Regions from separate parts of the Bradyrhizobium sp. USDA 4538 genome, predicted to be linked through region 3. Evidence: predicted binding sites of a transcription regulator. Region 3 holds the regulator's gene; each other region holds the start of a gene.
What was found. The regulator LexA, encoded in region 3, represses DNA repair genes until DNA is damaged. The targets are predictions, from matches to a motif close to TGTTCNNNNTGTGTTCNG.
Positions count from the first base shown of each region.

Region 1 (4,192 bases), 5.3 Mb from region 3:
CTTCCGTGAAAGCACTGGCCAGCCGCTCGAACTCGTCCTTCGCTTCGAACGGCGGATCGATCAGCACCAGGCCGCGCCGTTCGTTCGGCGGCACGAATGCGGGCAGCGCCATCCAGCCGTCGAGATCGACGACGCGCGCTTGCGCGTCGCGTCGCAAGGCGTCGATCAGTTGTTTGCGCGCCGTCGGTTCGATCTCGCAGGCGGTGAGGCGATCTTGCGGACGCAGCAGCGCCCGCGCGATCAACGGCGAACCAGGATAGGCTTTCAGCTCGCCTTTCGGATTGAATGCTCTGACGATGTCGAGATAGGGCGCGATCAGCGGCAATGCCTGGTCGGAGAGCCGCGCCTGCATCAGCCGCGCGATGCCGGTGAGCCATTCGCCGCCGCGCTGCGCTTCGCTCGACGTCAAATCATAGAGACCGGCGCCGGCATGGGTGTCGATGACGCGGAACGGCGCCGGCTTGTCCTGCAGATAGGTGAGCATGCGCACCAGCACGATGTGCTTGATGACGTCGGCAAAGCTGCCGGCATGAAAGGCGTGACGGTAGTTCATGTGATGATCGTGCTGCGCTCCCAAAGGGTGCGCATGTTGTACTCGTCATGCCCGGGCTTGTCCCGGCCTTCGCTAAAGCTTCGGCGGGGGTAACGTCCAAGCTCGGCGAAGCCTTGGCGTAGCCGGCTCCCGGGCATCTGCGCCTTATCTTGCTTGTTTCGCGATGGCGCAGGTGGCCGGGACATGCTGCGCGACGACGCGCAGCGCGGGTCTGTCGGCCATGACCCAGAGTTTCAGCCGCCGCGAACCGGCGGCATCAGCACCTGATCGCGGCGGCAGGCGCGGCGGTCGATTTCCTCGCAGGAGCGGAATTGCAGATCCTTGCTGAGGCAGATCCGCACCTCGCTGAGCCGCTTGCTGTCGCAGGTCACCGAGATCGCGGAGTTGCTGAGGCCCGGATTGACCTTGATGAATGCCGTCTCCAGCTCGTCGGGCGCGACCGTCTTCGGCTCCGACAATTGCAGGAATTCCTCGGGGATCTTCACCGTGGCGCGGGCCTTGCGGATGGCTTCGAAATAGGCGCGCTCGCCGAGACCGGAGCAGGTGCCGTGCTTGTCCCACTCGTTGTAGATCAGCCCGGGCGCCGGCATCAGGTCGAGCATCGAGCTCATGATGCTGCGGGCGAGTCGCGGCGAAGGCCGCTGGCAGTATTCCGGAAAGCCCCGCTCATATTGCGGCCACAGGCCGTGCACCACGAAGGAATAGGGCCGTCCGCCGCATTGCGCCTGCGTGCCGCGGCCGTTGTTGCCGCGCTCGCTCGCCGCCTCGCAGAACGAGGGCGACCACGACAGCGACAGCACATAGAAATCGAACTCACCGGGCGCATTCTGGCGGCGATCCTGGGCCGACGCCCCGACCGCACCGCACAGAATAATGGCAACCGAAATCAAAAATCGGGAAATCGTGTCCAACCGAGGCATCAAACGCTCCCTCACTCGACCGCCCAGAGCCTAGCAGGCCGCGAGAACATTTCAAGAACAAAAAGCCGCCGTCCAAATGGCGGCGGCTCCTGCTTTAGCAATCTGGTCGGAGATCAGGGCCGCGCGGCCTTGCAGGACGGGTTATAGGTCCAGTTGCGGTCGAGCCCCGCGACGCACCATTCGACGCCCTGATTGATGCTGGCAAAGCCGCCGTCCTCGATGATCGAATAGTGCACCTTGCGCACTTTGCCGTCGCTCAGCATCGCCTCGCCCGTGCAATAACGGCGCGGGATATTGTCGGACTGCCAGGGGCGGAAGGCGGTTTCGTGAATCCCGTTGAAGCCGGTGATCACGAGCGGCGAATTCCAGAAGGTGGCTTCCTTTTCCTGGAATTGCGTGCTGATGACCGTCAGGGCCTTCTCGCATGGGGCCACATTGCCGTCATAGCGCGGGCCGGACAGCCAGAAGTTCATTTCGAGCGGATTGGCGGCCTGGGCCGTACCCCCGAAAGCCAGCAGGCCGACCACGAGTGCGGCGCCGAGGCCGAGCTTGCGGCCGAGTTTATTGCGGGAGTTGAACAGGTTGCGCATGGGAATCCACCCGATTATCCGATGCCGCGGACGGTGCCGCGAAGCCCCGGCAAGGTCAAGTGCAGGGCGGCAACACCTGCGGAGAAGTCCACTTTGGGGAGCCGGCTCGTTCTTTTCACGGTCGCCGGCGCACTCTATGTTGGCTCGAAGCGAAATGGAGTCTGCGATGCGAAGGAAATTGGCCGCGTGCCTGGTTGCCGTTTGCGGGATGCTGGCCGTTGTGCCGGCGCGGGCGGATTGGATGCAGCCGGTACCGCCGTTCAAGGGCAATGATACCGGCGGTATCATCGCCTATACGCTGGCGACCCAGAGCGACGCCCGGCAACTCGCAGTCGATCACTGCGCCTCCTACGGCAAGGTGGTCAAGTTCCTTGCGATGCAGAACTATCCGGGCGGCTACATCTCGTTCGCCTGTCGCTGGGTGCCCTATGGCGCAGCCCAGAGGCCGCTGCGCACGCTCTACTGAGCGCGCACCGGATCTTTCGATCGTTCAGCCGGGAGCCGACCGCATGACCCGACAGCTTGCCTTGCTTGGTTCGGCTGTGTGCCTTGTCCTGTCCGCTGGCGCCGCAAGTGCCGTCGACCTGCCGATCCGCAAGGCCGGTCTGTGGGAGATGAAGATGGTGCGCACCGGCGGGCCGATGCCCGAAATCACCATGCAGCACTGCACCGACGAGACCACCGACAAGGAGATGAGCGCGGCGGCCTCGCCGATGGCCAAGGAAGTCTGCTCGAAGCAGGATATCCAGAAGACCGCGACCGGCTATGTCAGCGACAGCGTCTGCAGCGTCGCCGGCATGACGATGCAGAGCCATGCCGAGATCGTCGGCGATTTCAATTCCGCCTACACGGTGAAGAGCACCTCCCATGCCGAGGGCGGCGCGGCCGGCTCGCGCGACACCACGATGACCGTCGAGGCGAAATGGCTCGGCGCCTGCAAGAGCGACCAGAAGGCCGGCGACATCATCATGCCCGGCGGCATGAAGATGAACGTCAAGGACATGGAAAAGCTGAAGGGCCTCCTGCCCAAGCAGAAGTAGCGCGCAGCGCATCCGGCTGTTGCCGCGCGCCTGAATGCATCGCCTCGCACGCTGAGAGGCTGCGCCGCTTGCCGTACCATCATTTCGAGTAGCTCGCGACGAAAATGCGGAGCAACCTTGCGCTGACGCGATGCGCAATCCATCCGATCCTTCCCTTCACCCCCAGGGCTATCGCATATGCCCCTTGGCGACCGCGCAAGTGCTTGGCCTCGTGGTTCGAGACGCGCCGCAAGCGGCGCTCCTCACCATGAGGGTCTACTATTGTGCCGCAGAACAAGACCTCATCCTGAGGAGCCCGCCGAAGGCGGGCGTCTCGAAGGATGGCCACGAGCACGCCGCCACGAAATGCGATGGCCTTTGCGCGGAGATGACGGTTCACCGCGTTCGTGCGCTCCTTGGCGCGCGATGACGTCGACGGGATGCAACATCATTGAATGATCGCCGCGTGCTCCCGCGTTCGAGACTCTCTGCGAGAGACGACGCGCATCGCATTCGTCGTGTCGAAAGCCTGACGCGCCAACATGTCGTTTTGAATCGTTCCAGTGATGCGCATCTTGAACCACTCCAGTGTTGCGCTTCGTTGCTGCTTCCATCGATTCTATTTTGCGCGTGTGGAATTTCGATCATCCCGCCGATAGAAGTCCGCCCCAATCGATGCCGGCCTTGTCGCAAACGCGACTCGATCGATGTCGGCGTAAGGCAATGTGGGGATTTGTTCGGTGGGAATGGCTTCGTTGCGGAGCAAGCGCGGCTTGCTCGCATCAACGGCTGCGATCAATGCGGCGCTACTCGGTTCGGTCATACTTGTGCCAATGGGTGCAGACGTCGCCAGCGCTCAGGCGCAGACAAGTCCTCCGCAGAGCAATGTCAGCGAACTTCCCGCAGTGACGGTGGATGAACCTGGCGCCGCAAGGAAGCGCGGTGCCGTCGTTTCAAGCCAGAACACCAGGACTTCGCGCGCGGTCGCGGCGAACCGGCGCCGCAGTGCCGCGGCGCCCGCCCGGAGCCAGGCTCCGCGGTCGCAAGGCACAGGAGGCGCGATCGGTACGACCACGGGGTACGTCGCAACCGCGAGCACGGCCGGCACCA
Region 1 is NZ_JALJZE010000001.1:2,377,414-2,381,605, reverse strand. It holds gene J2R78_RS10430 (23S rRNA (adenine(2030)-N(6))-methyltransferase RlmJ) at 1-553, opposite strand, end outside; gene J2R78_RS10425 (ribonuclease T2) at 787-1,473, opposite strand; gene J2R78_RS10420 (hypothetical protein) at 1,587-2,063, opposite strand; gene J2R78_RS10415 (hypothetical protein) at 2,230-2,529, shown strand; gene J2R78_RS10410 (DUF3617 domain-containing protein) at 2,573-3,103, shown strand; gene J2R78_RS10405 (TonB-dependent siderophore receptor) at 3,994-4,192, shown strand, end outside.
Region 1: J2R78_RS10425 (ribonuclease T2) is a predicted target of LexA. The motif match lies at 1,516-1,533, and genes of this name have one in related genera.

Region 2 (4,192 bases), 5.0 Mb from region 3:
CGGGCTGAGGCGATGGATCTCGTCGATGAACAGCACGTCGCGTTCTTCGAGATTGGTCAGCAGCGCCGCGAGATCGCCGGCCTTCGCAATGACAGGGCCGGAGGTGGCACGAAAGCCAACGCCGAGCTCACGCGCGACGATCTGCGCCAGCGTGGTCTTGCCGAGGCCGGGGGGACCGACGAACAGCACGTGATCGAGCGCCTCGCCGCGTTTCTTCGCAGCCTCGATGAAGATCGAGAGATTCTTGCGCGCCTGGGCCTGACCGACGAACTCCGTCAGCGACTGCGGCCGCAGCGCGGTGTCACCGACATCGTCGGAGCGGCGTTCAGGCGAGACCATGCGCGAGGGCGTATTCATGATGCGAGACTAACACGAGATTGTTCTCCCTCTCCCCGCTCTTGCGGGGAGAGGGTTGGGGTGAGGGGCTCCTTCCGCGAGCGCAATGTGTGTCGAGACCTGTACCCCCTCACCCGGATCGCATCTGCGATGCGATCCGACCTCTCCCCGCAAGCGGGGCGAGGTGAAGAACAGAGGCGCTCCAATCCACTGATCACTTCGACAGTTCCTTCAACCCCAGCCGGATCAGCTGCGCGGTCTCGGCCTTCTCACCGGCGCTGCGCGAGGCGGCGGCGATGGCGGCGGCGGCCTGCGGCTGGCCGTAGCCGAGATTGACCAGCGCCGAGATCGCGTCGGTGACCGGACGCGGCGCGCGGTTGTTGTCGATTGCGCCCGAGAGCTGCACCACCGCGGGATCGACATCGGCAAAGCCCGGCGCCTTGTCCCTCAATTCGCTGACGATGCGCTCGGCGACCTTCGGCCCGACCCCCGGCGTCCGCGCCACCGCCGCCTTGTCGCGCAGCGCGATGGCGTTGGCGAGATCGGTCGGCGGCAGCGTGCCGAGCACCGCGAGCGCGACCTTGGCGCCGACCCCCTGCACCGTCTGCAGCAGGCGAAACCATTCGCGCTCGTGATCGCTGCGAAAGCCGAACAGTTTGATCTGATCCTCGCGGACATAGGTCTCGATCGAGAGCACGGCGGCGCCGCCTGGCGACGGCAACGCCTGCAATGTGCGGCCCGCGCAGTGCACCTGATAGCCGACGCCGCCGACGTCGAGGATCACGTAATCCTCGCCATAGGAATCGATCAGGCCCTTCAGCTTGCCGATCATAGGCTCGCCACCCTGAGCCGCAGCGCGGTGCTCTGGCGGTGATGGGCGTGGGTGATCGCGACCGCGAGCGCGTCCGCGGCGTCGGCGGACGGCGGCTCGGCTTTCGGCAGCAGGATCTTCAGCATCACCTGGATCTGGTTCTTCTCGGCATGTCCGGCGCCGACCACGGTCTTCTTGACCTGGTTCGGCGCGTATTCGGCGACCGAGATACCGAACATTGCGGGCGCCAGCATGGCGACGCCGCGCGCCTGGCCGAGCTTCAGGGTGGCAACGCCGTCCTTGTTGACGAAGGTCTGCTCGACCGCCGCCTCCGCAGGCTTGTAATCGCCGAGCACGGCGGCCAGCCCCTCATGGATTGCAAGCAGCCGGCTCGCCAGCGGCAGATCGTCCGGCGGCTCGACCGAACCGCAGGCGATATAGACGAGACGATTGCCTTCGGTCTCGATCACCCCCCAGCCGGTGCGGCGGAGACCCGGATCGATACCGATGATGCGGACGGGGGAGCGAATCGGCTGGGATGTCATGGGGTAGTGATACCGCCTGCGCCGGGAGAACGAAACACAAACGGAGCCTCATACCCGGGAAAGCACAGCACCCGCAATCGTCATGCGCGGGCTTGACCCGCGCATTCATCGATCAGAGAAGCCTTTGCTTTCGATGGATTGCCGGGTCAAGCCCGGCAATGACAAAGCAAACTACCCGCCCATCTTCGCGATCAGCGCGTCGGACACCTCGAAATTGGCGAACACGTTCTGCACGTCGTCGTGCTCGTTGAGCAGGTCCATCAGCTTCAGCAGTTTTTCGCCGGTCTCGTCATCGACCGCGACGGTGTTCTGCGGTTTCCAGGTCAGCGCCGCCTTGCGCGGCTCGCCGAACTTCGCTTCCAGCGCTTTTGCGACTTCGCGGAAAGTGTCCTGCGAGGCGTAGACCTCGTGGCCGCCTTCGCTGGAGACCACGTCGTCGGCGCCGGCCTCGATCGCGGCGTCCAGCATGGCGTCGTCGGAGGCGACCTTGGCGTCGTATTCGATGATGCCGGTGCGGTCGAACATGAAGGCGACCGAGCCGGTTTCGCCGAGATTGCCGCCCGACTTGGTGAAGAAGGAGCGGATATCGGAAGCGGCGCGGTTGCGGTTGTCGGTCAGCGCCTCGACGATGACGGCGACGCCGCCGGGGCCATAACCCTCGTAGCGGATCTCGTCATAGTTCTCGCCCTCATTGCCCGCGGCCTTCTTGATGGCACGGTCGATATTGTCCTTGGGCATGTTCTCGGCGCGGGCCGCGACCACGGCGGCGCGCAGCCGCGGATTCATCGCCGGGTCCGGGGTGCCGAGCTTGGCCGCCACGGTGATTTCGCGGGCCAGCTTGCCGAAAAGCTTCGACTTCTGGGCATCCTGCCGGCCCTTGCGGTGCATGATGTTCTTGAATTGGGAATGGCCGGCCATGCGACGTCTCTTCGGAGCTTAGGGTCTGAACAGGAATGGAAAACGCGGCCTTATAGGCCCCTCACGGTCAAAATCAAAGGATCGGCGGGGCCTTCCGGCGGAGGAATACTACCGCAAGCCGGAATATGAGGCACTTGTTAACCATGATTTCATGCCCGGATGCGAGGATCGCCCCGTCCCGCCGCAACTTTCCACAGCCCCAAAGAGCCCACATGGCGTTCGGTTTGTTTCGAAAGCAAGTGCCGGAGCCGGCTGCGCCGGCCGTCGCGCCGCAGGTTCCAACCGCGGCCGCAACCCCTGAGGTCTCGGCCGAGACTGATTCGGCCAAGGATTCCTCCAAGGAGATCCTGGAATTGCTGGAACTCGAGCTCGGCGCGATGATCCGCCAGCTCGAACGCGCCGCGAGCTCGGTCGCCGACGGCGCCGAGGCGACGGCAGCCAAGCTCGCCACCATCCGCGCCCGCACCGACGCGCTGACCGGCCGCAGCAGCGATGCACAGAGCACCGCGACGACGTTCTCGCAAGCCGCCGACCGTTTCACCCACTCCGCCGAGGGCATCGGGGCACAGGTGCGCAGCGCGAGCCAGCTCGCCGACGACGCCGCGGCCGCGGCGCGCGAGGCCACCGCCAACGTCGATCGCCTGCGCGAGTCTTCAGCCGCGATCGGCAACGTCGTCAATCTGATCGCGCAGATCGCGCGGCAAACCACGCTGCTCGCGCTGAACTCGACGATCGAGGCGGCGCGCGCCGGTGCCGCCGGCAAGGGCTTTGCGGTGGTCGCAACCGAGGTCAAGGCGCTGGCGGTGCAGACCCAGAGCGCGACCGAGGAGATCACCCGCAAGATCGAGGCGTTGCAGAAGGACGCCACCGGATCGGCCGACGCGGTGCACCGCATCTCCCAGGCGATCGAAAAGATCCGCCCGGTGTTCGAGAACGTCAACGGCGCGGTCGCCGAGCAGAATGAAATCACCGGCGAGATGGGGCAGAACGCCGCCTCCGCCTCGCACTTCATCGTCTCGGTCGGCACCAGCGCCGGCGAGATCGACTCGGCAACGCGCGAAGCCGCCGCGCATGGCGACAATGTCGCCAAGGCCGGCAAGGCGGTGACTGCGTTCGCGCAGAAGCTGAAAGCGCGCTGCGCGGTGCTGCTGCGCCAGGACGAGCGCGGCGATCCGCGCAAGAACGAGCGCCTGCCTTGCAGCCTCAAGATCGAGATCACGACCACGCGCGGCATCGTCACCGCACCGGTCTACGAGATCGCGATGGACGGCATTTTGATCGGCGGCGCCGATGCCGAGAAGCTGCCGGCGCAAGAGACACTGAACGCGACATTGCCGGAGATCGGCGCGTGCCGGATCCGGATCGGCGAGCGCTCCAAGGCAGGCAGCCAGGCCCGCTTCGAGGCGGCAACGGCCGAGCTGCGCGAAAAAATCGAAGACCGGATGTGGGCGATCCACGAGGAGAACGCCGAGCTCGTCACCCGCGCGATCGAAGCCGGCAGCACGCTGAGCAAGATGTTCGAGAACGGGCTGGCGAGCGGCGCGATTACAATCGCCGACATGTTCGACACCGACTATGTCGA
Region 2 is NZ_JALJZE010000001.1:2,682,494-2,686,685, forward strand. It holds gene ruvB (Holliday junction branch migration DNA helicase RuvB) at 1-357, opposite strand, end outside; gene ruvA (Holliday junction branch migration protein RuvA) at 551-1,168, opposite strand; gene ruvC (crossover junction endodeoxyribonuclease RuvC) at 1,165-1,692, opposite strand; gene J2R78_RS11885 (YebC/PmpR family DNA-binding transcriptional regulator) at 1,864-2,610, opposite strand; gene J2R78_RS11890 (methyl-accepting chemotaxis protein) at 2,823-4,192, shown strand, end outside.
Region 2: ruvC (crossover junction endodeoxyribonuclease RuvC) is a predicted target of LexA. The motif match lies at 1,718-1,735, and genes of this name have one in related genera.

Region 3 (4,192 bases):
GCTGCCGAACCTGCTGGCGTCGCCCGACCATTCGGCGACCGCGCGCGTCGCGCTGTGGGGCGGGCGCGAGCTCACGATGCCTGATGCTGGCCTCGCTGGTGGCGGGGCTGGCGACGACGCCCTATGCCGCATTCCATTTCCACCGCGTGACGCCCTACGGGCTGCTTGCGAACCTTGCGGCGATGCCTGTCGTCTCGGCGGTCGTGATGCCGGCCGGCCTGCTCGGGCTCGTCGCCATGCCGGTCGGCTTCGACGGACTGTTCTGGGCGATCATGGGTCTTGGCATCGACTGGATGATCCTGGTGACGCAATGGGTCGCCGCACTCCCGGGCGCGGTCGGCCGCATGGCGGCGTTCGGCATCGGGCCGCTGATCGCAGCGAGCGCCGGCATCATCCTGCTCGGGCTGCTGCGCACGCCGCTGCGCTGGTCAGGCGCGGTGCTGCTGCTGGTGGCCTCGGTCTGGGCGCTCAGGGTGCCGCAGCCGGACGTGCTGATCTCGGGCGACGGCCGCAACGTCGCGGTGCGTGGCGGTGACGGGTGGCTGCATCTGATGCACAGCGCCAAGGATGCATTTTTGGTCAAGGAGTGGCTGGCGGCGGACGCCGACGCGCGCACCGCCACCGATGCGTCGCTCGGCGAGGGCGTCTCGTGCGATGCCGGCGGCTGCGTGACCCAGGGACCCGGCGGCGTCTTCGTCGCGCTGGCGACCCGGCCGGAGGCGCTGGCGGACGACTGCGAGCGCGCAGCCCTGATCGTGACGGCGCGGCCGGCGCCGCAGGGCTGCGCGGCATCGGTGATCGATGCCGAGCGGCTGCGCCGCCACGGCGCGCTGGTGCTGCGAAGGATCAGGGACGGCTACGCCGTCGATGCGGTCAAGCCCGGCGGGATCGACCGGCCGTGGTCGCCGGCAGTTCCCGGCGACGGCGAGAGCGAAACGACGCTGCGCGCGCCCGCCGCCGCGCCGCGGCCTGCGGTGGATGCGACGCCGGCCGAGACCGATCTGCAGGGCGATGATTAGCCGTGGTCCGGCGAGGGGCCGCTCGGCAGCTCGAACAGGCCGAGATGGTATTCGTCGGAGTCGGGGCCGGCGTCGGGCTTCTTGACGAGGGTGAAGGAAGCCTCGGGAAATTGCTCCCAGACTTTCAGGTCGTCGGCCGTTACCGTCAGCCAACCGAACCGGAACATGTAGCGGCCCGGTTCCGTGACGCGTCCAGCCTTTTGCCATGTGACCTTATCGACCACCGCGCACGTCCTCCGTGCCCGATGATGCGCCAAGGCGCCGGCCGACGCAAATCTCCTTCTGCGCCCCGGAAGCGGGAGTCCGGGGTCGCCCGAAATTGCTTAGGTCATCCGCCGCCGAACAGCTCATTCCGCGGCGACGATGCGCTCAACCCAAAAACAGCGTTGCGAATGCGGAGGGCCGCCGCTCCACAACCTTCGGCTTCTGCTCGACCGGCGGATGCAGCGCCGGCAATTGCAGCACGCTAACGCGCTGTCCCTCGACCAGCTGGGTCACCAGCACATGGCTGCCGTCGGGGAATTCGACCGCGTCATGATGCCGATCAGGCACGTCGGGCTCGACTTCGTTGAACACGCCGACGCGATAGTTCAGCGTCTTGGTCCAGATCCAGCGGCTGTCGTAGCGAACGTTCTCGGCGAAAGCGAGCTCGGTGCCCGGCAGCATGCAGACCGCGACAGTGGGGTCATTCTCCGAAGCAAAGCCGCGGGTCGACGTGCCGCGGAACGTCGTCGTGATCAGCGTCTCTCCGACAATGGCGGGGCGCGATGCCACGGCGTGCAGACTATAGTCACACATCGGATGGCTCCTCATTTCGAGGTAGCGACCCGTGCCTCTCCTTGAGGCATTAGGGCCTCTACCAGAGTGGACGATAGCGAACGAGCGTCTGCTCGTTTCTGGGCGATTGTACGACTGGTCCGAGATCGCTCCGATCACAAACACGCGACGCTGCGCGAGAGGTATCGGAGCGCATCGGGCAGGCCGTACGCTACACTATCATGCAAGGAACGATCCGACGTGTTGCTCGTTCCCGGCCGCCGCAAGTATTTGCAATTCAGTATTTGCGATAAAGGCCGATCAGCTTGCCCTGGATGCGGACCCGGTTCGGCGGCAGGATGCGCACTTCATAGGCGGTGTTGGCCGGCTCGAGCGCGATCGATGCGCCGCGGCGGCGGAAGCGCTTCAGGGTGGCTTCCTCCTCGTCGATCAGCGCCACCACGATGTCGCCGGTATTGGCGACGTCGTTGCGCTGGATCAGCGCCATGTCGCCGTCGAGGATGCCGGCATCGACCATCGAGTCGCCGCGCACCTCGAGCGCATAGTGCTCGCCGGCACCGAGCATGTCGGGCGGCACGCTGATGGTGTGGCTGCGGGTCTGCAGCGCCTCGATCGGCGTACCGGCGGCGATCCGGCCCATCACGGGGACCGCGACCGGACGGTTGCCGTCGTCCTCGGCAATCGGCGGCGTGCTGGCGCGCCGGCCGAGGGTGCCTTCGATGACGCTGGGCGTGAAGCCGCGGCGGCCGTTGCCGCCGCCGGCCGAGAGTTCGGGCAGCTTGATGACCTCGATGGCGCGGGCGCGGTTCGGCAGGCGGCGGATGAAGCCGCGCTCCTCCAGCGCAGTGATCAGGCGGTGGATACCGGACTTCGAGCGCAGGTCGAGCGCATCCTTCATCTCGTCGAAGGAGGGCGGTACGCCGGCCTCTTTCAGACGTTCATTGATGAAACGCAGTAGTTCGTACTGTTTGCGCGTGAGCATCTCGAGTATTCCCCCGGTTGATAGCGTCGTTCGATTCCGAGACTCTTCTGGTGGGGCCTGCAGGCCGGGCCTGACCTCAGGAGCATGTGCTCGATGCACCTGCTTCCACGCGGCTTCCCGATTGTAGACACCAGTACTCGAAACAAATCATGAACGGACACTATATGTTCGATATGTGTTCCGCAACCACTTAATTTCCGGTGAACGTGTCGGGCAACGCACAATCGGCGGGGCGCGAAAACCCTATTCGGGCAGTGTCAGGATCTCGCATTCGCTGCCTTCGACGGCCGCCGCCGCGAACGGCGGGCGCACGAGAAGTGCCCGTGCCGCAGCGAGATTCCCGAGCAGCGACGAGTCCTGCTGCGTCACCGGCGTTGCGATCAGCGTGCCGTCCTCGCGCGCTTCGAGACGCGCACGCAGATAGTCCTCGCGCTGGTCGTTGGCTGCGAGGTCGCGGCCGAGCAGGGCGCTCGCGCGGCGATGATGAATCACTTTCCGGCCGCTCAGCGCCCGAATCAACGGCACCAGGAACAGGAAGGCGCAGACATAGGACGACACCGGATTGCCGGGCAGACCGATCACCCGCATCGCGCCGAGCCGGCCATGCATCATCGGCTTGCCGGGCCGCATCGCAATCCGCCAGAACGCCATCTCGACGCCCTCGGCTTCCAGCGACCGCTTGACGAGATCGTGGTCGCCGACCGAGGCGCCGCCTGTCGTGATGAGGACATCGGCGCCGGCCTCGCGTGCCCGGCGGATGCCCGCCGTGGTCGCCTCTACCGTGTCGGCGGCAACGCCGAGGTCGACGGTCTCGGCGCCTTCGGCGCGCGCCAGCGCTCGCAGCGCGTAGCCGTTGGAATAGACGATCTGGCCGGGACCGGGCTGCGAGCCCGGCATCACCAGCTCGTCGCCGGTCGCCAGCACCGCGACCTTCGGGCGGCGGCGCACCGCAAGTTCCGGATAGTTCATGGCGGCCGCCAGCGACAGCGCGCGGTCGGACAGGCGGCTGCCGCCGGCGAGCAGCACCTCGCCCTCACGGAAGTCGACCCCAGCCGGGCGGATGTGCCGCCCGACGCTGGCGGCCTCCGTGATCGTGATGTGGTCGCCGTCGACGGCGGTGTCCTCCTGGATGATCACCGCGTCGGCGCCATTGGGGATCACGCCGCCGGTGAAGATCCGCACCGCCTCGCCGGCGCCGACCGTCCGCTCGAACGGCCGGCCGGCGGCGACTTCGCCGATCACCTTGAGCCGGGCCTTTAGATCAGCCGCATCGGCGGCGCGCACCGCATAGCCGTCCATCGCCGACATCGGCTGCGGCGGCTGGGTGCGGAGCGCCGCGAGGTCGTGCGCAAGCGTGCGGTGGTAGGCGGCATCGAGCGCGACCATCTCCTCCGGCAGCGGTTCGGCGCCGGCG
Region 3 is NZ_JALJZE010000001.1:7,715,888-7,720,079, forward strand. It holds partial or broken gene J2R78_RS35435 (ComEC/Rec2 family competence protein) at 1-1,019, shown strand, start outside; gene J2R78_RS35440 (hypothetical protein) at 1,016-1,243, opposite strand; gene J2R78_RS35445 (hypothetical protein) at 1,389-1,817, opposite strand; gene lexA (transcriptional repressor LexA) at 2,074-2,778, opposite strand; gene glp (gephyrin-like molybdotransferase Glp) at 3,022-4,192, opposite strand, start outside.

Region 4 (4,192 bases), 2.3 Mb from region 3:
TGCTTTTTTGTCATCCCGACGCGCAATTGCGCATCTGAGGGCGTGTGAACCACGAACCCGAATCTCAAGGGTGAGCTTCCGTGGCCCGGATGGAGCGAAGCGAAATCCGGGCAGTCTCTTCCGCGGCAGCACCGCTCCCGGATTGCGCTTCGCTCTATCCGGGCTACGCAGTCCAGACGTCTCGGCGCTGCGGCTTCACAACTCCAGCTCCCAGGTCTCGCCGACCAGGTCGACGCCAAAACTGTGATGCTTCTCTTCCTTGACCCGCTGGAAGCCGGCGCGGGCGTAGATGCCGCGCGCGGCGACCAGGATGCTCTGGGTCCAGAGCGTCATCTTCTTGTAGCCCTTCTCGCGCGCGGCGCGGATGCATTGCTCGACCAAGGCGCGGCCGACGCCGAGCCCGCGCGCCTTTTCTTCCACAAGCAGCAGGCGCAGCTTGGCGACCCCGTCGCCGCCGTCGACCAGGAAGACCGAGCCGACCGGCTCGCCGTCGACCTCCGCGATCCAGCAATGCTCGCGGGCCGGATCGAACGATCGCAAAAACTGCGCGCAGATATCGGCCACCAACGCCTCGTAGCTGATGTCCCAGCCATATTCCTCCGCGTAGGCTTGTCCTTGCCGCGAGACGATCCAGCCCATGTCGCCGACGCGATGGCTGCGCAGCAGGAAGCCGACCGGTTTCTCGGCCGGCGGCTCCAGCGATTGCTCGATCGTGCCCATGGCGCGCACCACCGCGGCGCGACGGTCGCTGTCCATCTGCTTCAATAGTGCCCCGACCTCGCTACGCGAGCGGCGGTCGAGATCGGCGGCTGCGGTACGGCCCTTGGCGGTGAGGGCCACCTCGTTGACGCGTTTGTCGGCCTTCGATGGCTTCCGCGTCACGATCTGGCGGCGCTGCAGCGCCGCCAGCGTGCGGCTGACGAAGCCGGCATCGAGGTCGAGATCGCGCACCAGGTCGGTTGCGGTGCAATTTTCGCGGTGCGCGAGCTCGTAGATGATCCGCGCTTCCTGCAGCGTGAATGTCGAGTGCAGCAGCTTCGGCTCGATGATGCCGAGCTTGCGGGTATAGAACCGGCTGAACCCGCGGACCGCGGCGACCTGGTTCTCGAGCGTGGTGTCATAGGAATTTGATTTCATCAAATATATTATTTGACGGAATCAAATAATCCGCAAGCGCTTTGTTCAGGCCACCATGATCCGGCTCCGCAGCATGGTGCGGGAGGAACGGCCGAGCCGGCGCAGCAGGCGCGCCTCGGAGCGGCGGGCGTCGGGCCGGTAGCCGCCGATCCGCTCGTAATGCTCGCGCGCGATCAAAAGGCCTTGTTCGGCCGAGGGCCCGGTGATCATCCGGGCAACGAATTTGAGGCCGTCGCGCAGGCCCGGATCGGTGTAGGGTGCGCGGGCGTAGCGGAAGATGCCGGCGCGGTCCTTGCCGCTCGCCGCCACCATCTGGATGAACTGGGTGGTTTCCTCGATCCAGCCGGCATCGAGCACCGCGCCCGGATGCAGGAACATCAGCCAAGGCGACCGCGCCTGCCGCGCGCCTGCCGCAAGCGCGGCGGCGCGCGTGCCCTCGAAGCGCAGGAAGCGGCAGCCGGCGACGTCGGCGACGCGCTCCATCACATCGCTGTTGCCGCGGTCGACCAGCAGCACTTCGCGGATGACGCCCGCGGCCGCGCCCGGCACCAGCGCCGCCAATGTTGCGACCGCGGTGCGCTCGACGCCGTCGGTTGGAATGATCACGCTCAGCATGATTTTGAGGCTTCGATGGCTCAAACGGTGGAGAAACTCCGGCCGTGTTATCACCTTGTCATATTCAAAGCAGCCTGTTCGCCTGCAGAATTTTGTAGCAAGGTTTTGTGGAATTTCTCTGTTCATGTTCTTGATTTGTTCTCGTGCTGTGTTAGCTTCAAAGCATGAGCCGAGCATCCTCTCATGCCCTCAAGCACCCGCCGGTAACGGCGCCCTCCGATAACCCGGCGGGTGCACCTTCCCCTTTTCCCGAGCTTGCGGTCGCGATCGAGCGCGAGCGGCGGCGCGGCCGCGGCGCGCAGTCCAACGCCAGCGGCCGCTACGAGGCCGAGGCGCGCGTTGCCTTCGACGACGGCTGGCAGAGCCTCGAGGACCTGCCGCCATTTGCGACCAGCGTGGCGCTCGACACCTCGCGCAAGGTGATCACCCGCAACGACTCGCCCGACATCGGCTTCGACCGTTCGATCAATCCCTATCGTGGCTGTGAGCATGGCTGCGTCTATTGCTTCGCGCGGCCGACCCACGCCTATCTCGGCCTGTCGCCGGGGCTGGACTTCGAATCGAAGCTGTTCGCCAAGCCGGACGCACCCGCGCTGCTCGAGAAGGAGCTGGCGGCGCCGGACTACGAGGCGCGGATGATCGCGATCGGCACCAACACCGATCCCTATCAGCCGATCGAGCGCGACCGGAAGATCATGCGCGCCATCCTCGAGGTGCTGGAGCGCGCCGGCCATCCGGTCGGTATCGTCACCAAGTCGGCACTGGTCACCCGCGACATCGACATCCTGGCGCGGATGGCCAAGCGCAATCTCGCCAAGGTCGCGCTCTCGGTGACGACGCTCGACCCGAAGCTTGCCCGCACCATGGAGTCGCGCGCCTCGACCCCGCCGAAGCGGCTCGAGGCGATCAAGCGGCTCGCCGACGCCGGCATCCCGACCACGGTGATGGTCGCGCCCGTGATCCCGGCGCTGAACGACTCCGAGATCGAGCGCATCCTCGATGCCGCCGCACATGCCGGCGCCAGGGAGGCGAGCTACGTGCTGCTGCGCCTGCCGCTCGAGGTGCGCGATCTGTTCCGCGAATGGTTGATGGCGAACTATCCCGACCGCTACCGTCACGTCTTCACGCTGATCCGCGACATGCGCGGTGGCCGCGACTACGACTCGCAATGGGGCACCAGGATGAAGGGCACCGGCCCGATGGCCTGGATGATCGGCCGCCGCTTCGAGATCGCCTGCGAAAAGCTCGGCCTCAACAAGAGGCGGACCAAGCTGACCACCGATCACTTCGCCAAGCCGAAGCGCAACGGGCAGCAACTCAGTCTATTCTAGGCGAGGGCGTAGCCCGGATGGAGCCCAGCGAAATCCGGGGTCCCGTGTTAGCGGCTGAAGCTTTCCCGGATTGCGCTTCGCTCCATCCGGGCTACGAAGACGTCAAACAGTGAGTGCAAACATGAGTAACGCCCCGACCGCACGCTTCACCGTCCTCACGTTGGGCGTGAGCGACATGCGCGCCAGCATCGGCTTTTATGAATCGCTTGGGTTCACCAGGAAGATGCGCGTGACCGGCGAGGAGGTCGCATTCTTCGAGACCGGCGGCACCGTGCTCGGCCTGTTCCCATGGCATCTGCTCGCCGCCGATGCCGGGCTGCCGGATCAGCCACGGCCGTCAGCGTTCCGCGGCGTCGCGATCGCCTGGAACTGCAACGACGACGCCGAGGTCGATCGTGTGATGGCGTTCGCGCTGTCGAAAGGCGCCAGGCTGCTGAAGCCCGCGCAGCCAACCAGCTATGGCGGCTATTGCGGCTATTTCGGCGATCCCGACGGCCACGCCTGGGAAGTGGTGCGCGCGCCGGGCTTTGAGGTTCGCGACGACCGCCGGGTGTCAATTCCCGATTAGAGCGCCGATCCCGATGAGGGTGGCGGATTGAATAACGGGGAAGGGCGCCAGGTTCCCGGTTGCGCCGCGGGCCGGGCTTGATCACGATCCCCGCATGATTCGGGACAAGTCCAATAGCACGTCAAAGACCGCGTCGAAGAAGAAGCCGGCCGAGCCGGCCAAGCCGGACAAGCGCGTCATCGTGGTGACGCGGCCGAGCTTTCGGCGCGAGCGCGCGCTGATCAAGCGCGGCGTCTGGCCGGTCGCCGGCTGCGACGAGGCCGGGCGCGGGCCGCTGGCGGGTCCGGTGGTCGCCGCCGCCGTGGTGCTGGACCCAAATCGGATACCCAAGGGCCTCGATGATTCGAAGCGGCTGACCGTCGAGCGCCGCGAGGAACTGTTCGAGGAAATCTGCGCGACAGCAGCGTTCTCGGTCGCGGTGGCGTCACGGTCGCGGATCGACCGCGACAACATCCTGCGCGCCTCGCTGTGGGCGCTGGCGCGCGCCGTGCATGCGCTGCCGGAAATGCCGAAGCATGTCTTCGTCGACGGCCGCGACAAG
Region 4 is NZ_JALJZE010000001.1:5,417,159-5,421,350, forward strand. It holds gene J2R78_RS24495 (helix-turn-helix domain-containing GNAT family N-acetyltransferase) at 196-1,137, opposite strand; gene J2R78_RS24500 (glycosyltransferase) at 1,183-1,752, opposite strand; gene J2R78_RS24505 (PA0069 family radical SAM protein) at 1,917-3,083, shown strand; gene J2R78_RS24510 (VOC family protein) at 3,205-3,651, shown strand; gene J2R78_RS24515 (ribonuclease HII) at 3,746-4,192, shown strand, end outside.
Region 4: J2R78_RS24505 (PA0069 family radical SAM protein) is a predicted target of LexA. The motif match lies at 1,878-1,895, and genes of this name have one in related genera.